One region of the Buttiauxella gaviniae genome, then DNA from elsewhere that is predicted to be linked to it. Evidence: predicted binding sites of a transcription regulator. Region 1 holds the regulator's gene; each other region holds the start of a gene.
What was found. Region 1 encodes CRP, which controls carbon source genes, mostly activating them, when cyclic AMP is high. Its sites were predicted from a motif close to ATGTGANNNNNNTCACAT; they were not measured.
Positions count from the first base shown of each region.

Region 2: the regulator CRP is predicted to act here: its motif matches at 1,203-1,220, upstream of focA (formate transporter FocA).
Region 3: the regulator CRP is predicted to act here: its motif matches at 1,176-1,193, upstream of serA (phosphoglycerate dehydrogenase).

Region 1 covers NZ_JBFMVT010000002.1:1,536,390-1,538,594, forward strand. Annotated here, with positions in the region: gene AB1E22_RS07820 (phosphoribulokinase) at 1-253, shown strand, start outside; gene AB1E22_RS07825 (OsmC family protein) at 275-679, opposite strand; gene crp (cAMP-activated global transcriptional regulator CRP) at 994-1,626, shown strand; gene AB1E22_RS07835 (YccS/YhfK family putative transporter) at 1,815-2,205, shown strand, end outside.
Region 2 covers NZ_JBFMVT010000002.1:3,429,811-3,432,015, forward strand. Annotated here, with positions in the region: gene pflB (formate C-acetyltransferase) at 1-233, opposite strand, end outside; gene focA (formate transporter FocA) at 287-1,144, opposite strand; gene ycaO (30S ribosomal protein S12 methylthiotransferase accessory factor YcaO) at 1,552-2,205, opposite strand, start outside.
Region 3 covers NZ_JBFMVT010000002.1:1,115,018-1,117,222, reverse strand. Annotated here, with positions in the region: gene argP (DNA-binding transcriptional regulator ArgP) at 1-281, opposite strand, end outside; gene rpiA (ribose-5-phosphate isomerase RpiA) at 448-1,107, shown strand; gene serA (phosphoglycerate dehydrogenase) at 1,390-2,205, shown strand, end outside.

The DNA.
Region 1 (2,205 bases):
GGTTGATACCTCTAACCCATTTGCAGCTCGTGGCATTCCATCGCTGGATGAGAGTTTTGTTGTGATTCATTTCCGCGGTCTGGATGACATCGACTTTCCGTATCTGCTCGCTATGTTGCAGGGCTCATTTATTTCACACATCAATACATTAGTGGTGCCGGGCGGCAAAATGGGGCTGGCAATGGAATTGATTATGACGCCGTTGGTTAAGCGTCTGGCAGAAGGTCGAAATATCAATAATCAGGGCGGCTAAGTACCGCCCCGCAATCACCGACTAGCCTTCAATGACTTCATAGCTGTGGGTGATGCTTACTGCTTTCTCCAGCATCAATGCAACAGAGCAGTATTTCTCAGCAGACAAATCCACCGCGCGGGAAACCGCGTTATCTTTCAAATCGATGCCCGTCACGATGAAATGCAGATTGATATGCGTAAACAGACGCGGTGCCTCTTCGCGGCGCTCGGAGGTCAGTTTAACTTCGCAATCCGTCACGTTATAACGACCTTTTTGCAAAATAGAAACCACGTCGATTGCGCTACAGCCCCCCGCGGCCATCAGCACCATTTCCATCGGACTCGGCGCTTTATCGCCAGAATTACCGTCCATCAAAATCTGGTGTCCTGAAGCGGACTCTCCAAGAAAGGTTAACCCTTCAACCCACTTCACACGTGCTTGCATGTTGCTTCCCCCGTTGAAAAAATTACCTTCCAGAGTACGCGGAAGGAGCAAAACTGGCAACGGAAGGCGACCTGCGTCAAGCTGAAACGAGACAATAGGAGACACTTGCCAAAAGCTATGCTAAAACAATCCAGATGCTACATCGATACATTGACGTTATGTATGTATGCAGAGGACATCACTAATTACAGGCAGCAAGAATGACTTGCATGCCATCTCCCCAAGGTGGGGAATATTCTAATACTTGCAACGCCAGACAGGATGTTTAGCGTCTTGTCGTTGGTAGCCAGTTATAAAACAGAGGATAACCGCGCATGGTGCTTGGCAAACCGCAAACAGACCCGACTCTCGAATGGTTCTTGTCTCATTGCCATATTCATAAGTATCCATCGAAGAGCACACTGATTCACCAGGGTGAAAAAGCAGAGACGCTGTATTACATCGTCAAGGGCTCTGTGGCTGTTCTGATTAAAGATGAAGAGGGCAAGGAGATGATCCTCTCTTATCTGAATCAGGGCGATTTCATCGGCGAGTTAGGGCTGTTCGAAGAAGGTCAGGAGCGTAGTGCCTGGGTTCGTGCTAAGAGCGCTTGTGAAGTGGCTGAAATTTCATATAAAAAATTCCGCCAGCTGATTCAGGTCAACCCAGACATTCTGATGCGCCTGTCTTCGCAGATGGCACGCCGTCTGCAAGTGACATCTGAGAAAGTCGGTAATCTGGCGTTCCTGGATGTGACGGGCCGTATCGCGCAGACACTGCTGAACCTCGCAAAACAACCTGATGCAATGACCCACCCGGACGGTATGCAGATTAAAATTACCCGTCAGGAAATTGGTCAGATCGTCGGTTGCTCACGTGAGACCGTAGGCCGTATCCTAAAAATGCTGGAAGATCAAAACCTGATCTCCGCTCACGGTAAAACGATCGTCGTTTACGGCACTCGTTAATCTCCTGCTTGAAAAATGGCGTATCGCTTCGGTAATACGCCTTTTTTATTTTTAAAATTCACTTATACCCGAGTAATTGAAGCTGCAGCAAGGCAGCAAGTGAGTTCATCCCGATGAGCTTACTAAAGTAAGTGATTCGGGTGAATGAACGCAGCTAACGCCGCTGCAGCTTCAAGTAAGAAGGGTATATGTGGCGCAGACTGATCTACCATCCCGAAGTCAACTATGCACTGCGACAAACGCTGGTGTTATGTCTTCCCGTGGCGGTAGGTTTGCTCTTTGGCGATTTGCAATCTGGGCTGCTTTTCTCGTTAGTCCCCGCCTGCTGTAATATTGCCGGTCTGGATACACCCCATAAACGCTTCTTCAAACGCCTGATTATTGGCGGCAGCCTTTTTGCTTTCAGCAGTTTGATCATGCAGCTTTTACTGCTGTATACCGCCGTACCGCTGCCTCTGATTCTTATGGTGATGGCGCTCCTGTTGGGCGTCACGGCTGAAATCAGTGCGCTTCACGCACGTCTGCTTCCCGCCTCGCTGATTGCCGCTATCTTTACCCTCAGCATGGCCGGGAACATGC
Region 2 (2,205 bases), 1.9 Mb from region 1:
AGGTCAGTGTCGAAATCAACAGGCGCGTGAGTGCGGTTTTCCTGTTTAACACCTTCCATGACGCTGTCCCACAGAGTGGTAGTTGCTTCGGTAGCACCTGCCAGGAAGGATTCGTCGCCCTCGTAAGGGGTGTAGTTTTTCTGAATAAAGTCACGCACGTTGACTTCATTCTGCCATTCGCCTTTGGCAAAACCTTCCCAGGCTGTGGCTAACTTCTCATTAAGCTCGGACATTTAACACCTACCTTCTAATGTGGATTTCTTATTCCCTACGCCGTGGTTAGCACTTAGTGCTTATCGCCACCGCGCAGATAAATTACCCAGTACGTCAACCCAACCAGTAAACCACCGCCGATAATGTTCCCGATTGTCACAGGAATCAGGTTGTCAGTGATGAAGTTCAACACGGTCAAGTGTGTGAAATTGTCCGGAGACGACCCAACTGCGGTCCAGAATTCCGGGCTTGCAAAGTTGCGTACTACAATACCCATAGGGATCATAAACATATTTGCAATGCTGTGTTCAAAACCACAAGCAACAAACATGGCGACCGGGAGGATCATAGCAAACATCTTGTCCATCAAACTGCGACCAGAGTAGCTCATCCAGACGGCCAGACAGACCATCAGGTTAGCTAAAATACCGAGGCACACAGCTTCAATAAAGGTGTGATGCATTTTGTGGTCTGCGGTTTGTAAAACATTCAGACCCCACGCACCGTTCGCTGTCATATACATGCCCGACAGCCAAATCAGCAACACAAAGAGCAGTGCGCCAACCAAGTTACCAACGTAAACGTTGATCCAGTTTTTGGCGAGCTGTCCCCATGTAATACGGCCACTGGCTTTAGCGACAACAATCAACACCGTTGAGGTGAAGAGGTCTGCACCGCAAATGACACAAAGGATAAGCCCTAAGGAGAAGCAAGTCCCGCCAATCAGTTTCGCAATCCCAAAGGGAATGGTTGCAGTACCTGTAGTGGCAGTGATGTAAAAGACAAAGGCAATCGAGATGAACATGCCCGCAGTGATCGCTAAATAAAACGTGGTCAGCGGGTGTTTTGTTGCTTTATAGACGCCAGCATCTTCGGCGACTTTCGCCATAGCAGCGGGGAGCAATAGATCAAAAGGGTTGTCAGCTTTCACACTAACTCTCTCTTATTTAATTCGGCGAGGAGATACTAACAAAGCATTATAGAGTAAAATTTGATATGGATCATATCTCGCCAAGCTTATAGGCCTGAAAAAAGAAGGTGTTTATTCGTTTTTCAGTTCAAGTTGTTGATTGTAATGATAAAAATAAAGTTTAAAATTTATAATGTAATTTGATATTTAGCCTCTCAGCATCAGTGCCAGGTTAATTAGAATGGAGTATTTCAATAATTTGGCAACAATATTTGCAGTATAAAATAATAATATTTTCACTGATATTTAACTATTGAGTTACAAATGAAATTATTACGCTGCCAATAAAAACACGGGGCAATAAAAATCGCCCCGTAATATAGCGTAAACATTATAGTTTACGCACCTTTGAGTGATGTTTTGTTACTTTATTTCCAGAAAGCCGCTTTAGCTCGTTGCAGTTTTTCATAAGCTGCCAGCAGCGCCTGATGAGCCGGGAAAGCTTTAAGGTCACTGTCTACTGCTTGCAGGCCGTAGAATGGCGCTTCACCACTTAGCGCAGCACTGGCGGCCTCAACCGTTTCTGCACCGTACATGCGTACGAAGGCATTCAGATACTGCAGCGGCTGGCGATCTTCTTCCATCGCCAGCAACAGTAACGTTTGCAGGCAACGGTAGTAATTAGCACGCTCGGCGCTGAAAATAGACGCGTTAAACTCCATCGTCCATTCAGTCCAGATGAGTGCTTGCTCGGTATCACCGCCCGCCAACGCTAGCATGGCTTTCAATTCACCAATACGCAGCGTGTACCAACCATTGTCTTTGCCTGTTGCCAGACCAAGCAGTTCACGTACGCGGGTGAAATCATCGTGGCCTTCTTCATCTAATTGCGCGATGAGATCCAGATAGTCTTGCTTCTCCCACTCGCTCCCCGGCAGAGCCAGGATCGTGTCGCGAAGGTGATAACCCATATTGTTGTTAGCAAGCAGCAGATCTTCCGCAGGATAAATATCAGACATGCCAGGCACGATGATACGGCAAGCGTACACATCCAGATGTTGGTAGTCCGCGATGTAAACTTC
Region 3 (2,205 bases), 420 kb from region 1:
GACAATAGCAGCGGCGTAGAACCGGTTTGTTCGTCACCCAGCCACTCTTCTTCAAGCAATTCAACCTGGCGTAATAACGCGAGAAGTTTTTGGCCTTGCTCGGTAGGACGAGGGGGAACCGTGCGCACTAACAATGGCTGGCCGAACATATTTTCCAGTTGCTTGATACGCTGTGAAACCGCTGATTGAGTAATGCAGAGCTTTTGTGCCGCGCGTTCAAATCCTCGTTCACGAATCACTGCATCCAGCGCCTGTAGCGTTCTATAGTCCGGGCGTTTCATTGTTATTAGCTAACTCCTGTTTTAGTTATGTCAGCACTATGACATAAATTTGCAGCCAATCCAGACTGAATCCATAAAGATCGGATGAGTGCGGCCATTGGCGAGGACTTTCTTATTAAGCATGCACTATAATGCGCGTCAGTTTTCACAGCACAGGCAAATAACCATGACGCAGGATGAACTGAAAAAAGCAGTCGGCTGGGCAGCACTACAATACGTGCAGCCGGGCACCATCGTGGGCGTAGGCACCGGCTCTACCGCCGCACACTTCATTGATGCCCTCGGAACGATCAAACATCAAATTGATGGTGCCGTTTCTAGCTCCGACGCTTCCACCGCAAAACTGAAAAGCCTTGGGATCACCGTTTACGATCTTAACGAAGTTGATTCTCTTGGGATCTACGTGGATGGTGCCGATGAGATCAACGGCCAGATGCAGATGATCAAAGGCGGCGGTGCTGCGTTGACGCGCGAGAAGATCATCGCGTCTGTCGCGGACAAATTTATTTGTATCGCCGACGCATCCAAACAGGTCGGTGTCCTGGGTAATTTCCCTCTGCCGGTGGAAGTGATTCCAATGGCGCGTAGCTGTGTGGCGCGTGAACTGGTCAAACTGGGCGGCCGCCCGGAATACCGCCAGGGCGTGGTGACTGATAACGGCAACATCATTCTGGATGTTTATGGCCTGAGCATTATCGATCCTATCGCGCTGGAAAATGCTATCAACGGCCTGCCAGGCGTGGTGACGGTTGGTTTGTTTGCTAACCGTGGTGCGGATGTGGCGTTGATTGGAACCGCCGATGGTGTGAAAACCATAGTGAAATGATCTGACCGGGGCGTGTCATGCGCCCCAAATAATGAATAAAAAATGACAAAATAATCTAACGGCAAATTTGGTGACATATGTCACATTCTTAACCAGCGCCTATTTTTCATTCCTGCTTTTCTCCTCTCCCTGGCATTTTATGCTGCCTGCCGCCGCTTATTCCTTTTTCAATAAGTTGACCGCGCAATCGTTTATATTGCCCCGCCCGTATTTTTTGATATTTTGGCAGAAGGGTGTCTTATCACACAGCACAACATCAGTTCTAAAAAATAGGGTCGGGAAATGGCAAAAGTATCACTGGATAAAGACAAAATTAAATTCCTGCTGGTGGAAGGCGTACACCAGAAAGCCGTGGATAACCTTCGCGCAGCAGGCTATACCAACATCGAATACCATAAAGGCGCGCTGGATAGCGATGCTTTGAAAGAGTCGATCCGTGATGCGCATTTCATCGGTCTGCGTTCCCGCACTAACCTAACTGAAGATATTCTGTCGGCGGCTGAAAAGCTGGTGGCCGTGGGCTGTTTCTGCATCGGCACTAACCAGGTTGACCTGGATGCTGCGGCAAAACGTGGCGTGCCCGTGTTTAATGCTCCGTTCTCTAACACGCGCTCCGTTGCTGAATTGGTCATTGGTCAACTGCTGCTGCTGCTGCGCGGCGTACCTGAAGCTAACGCGAAAGCACACCGTGGCGTGTGGAATAAACTGGCTGTCGGTTCGTATGAAGCGCGCGGTAAAAAGCTCGGTATTATTGGCTACGGCCATATCGGGACGCAGTTGGGGATTCTGGCTGAAGCGCTGGGGATGCACGTTTACTTCTACGATATCGAGAACAAACTGACGCTGGGCAATGCAACTCAGGTTCAGCATCTTTCTGACCTCCTTAACATGAGCGACGTTATCAGCCTGCATGTGCCTGAGAATGCTTCTACCAAGAACATGATCGGTGCAAATGAACTGGCACTGATGAAACCAGGCTCGCTGTTGATCAACTGCGCCCGTGGCACGGTGGTCGATATTCCTGCGCTGTGTGATGCGCTGGCGCGTAAACATCTGGCGGGGGCGGCAATCGACGTCTTCCCGACAGAACCTGCAACC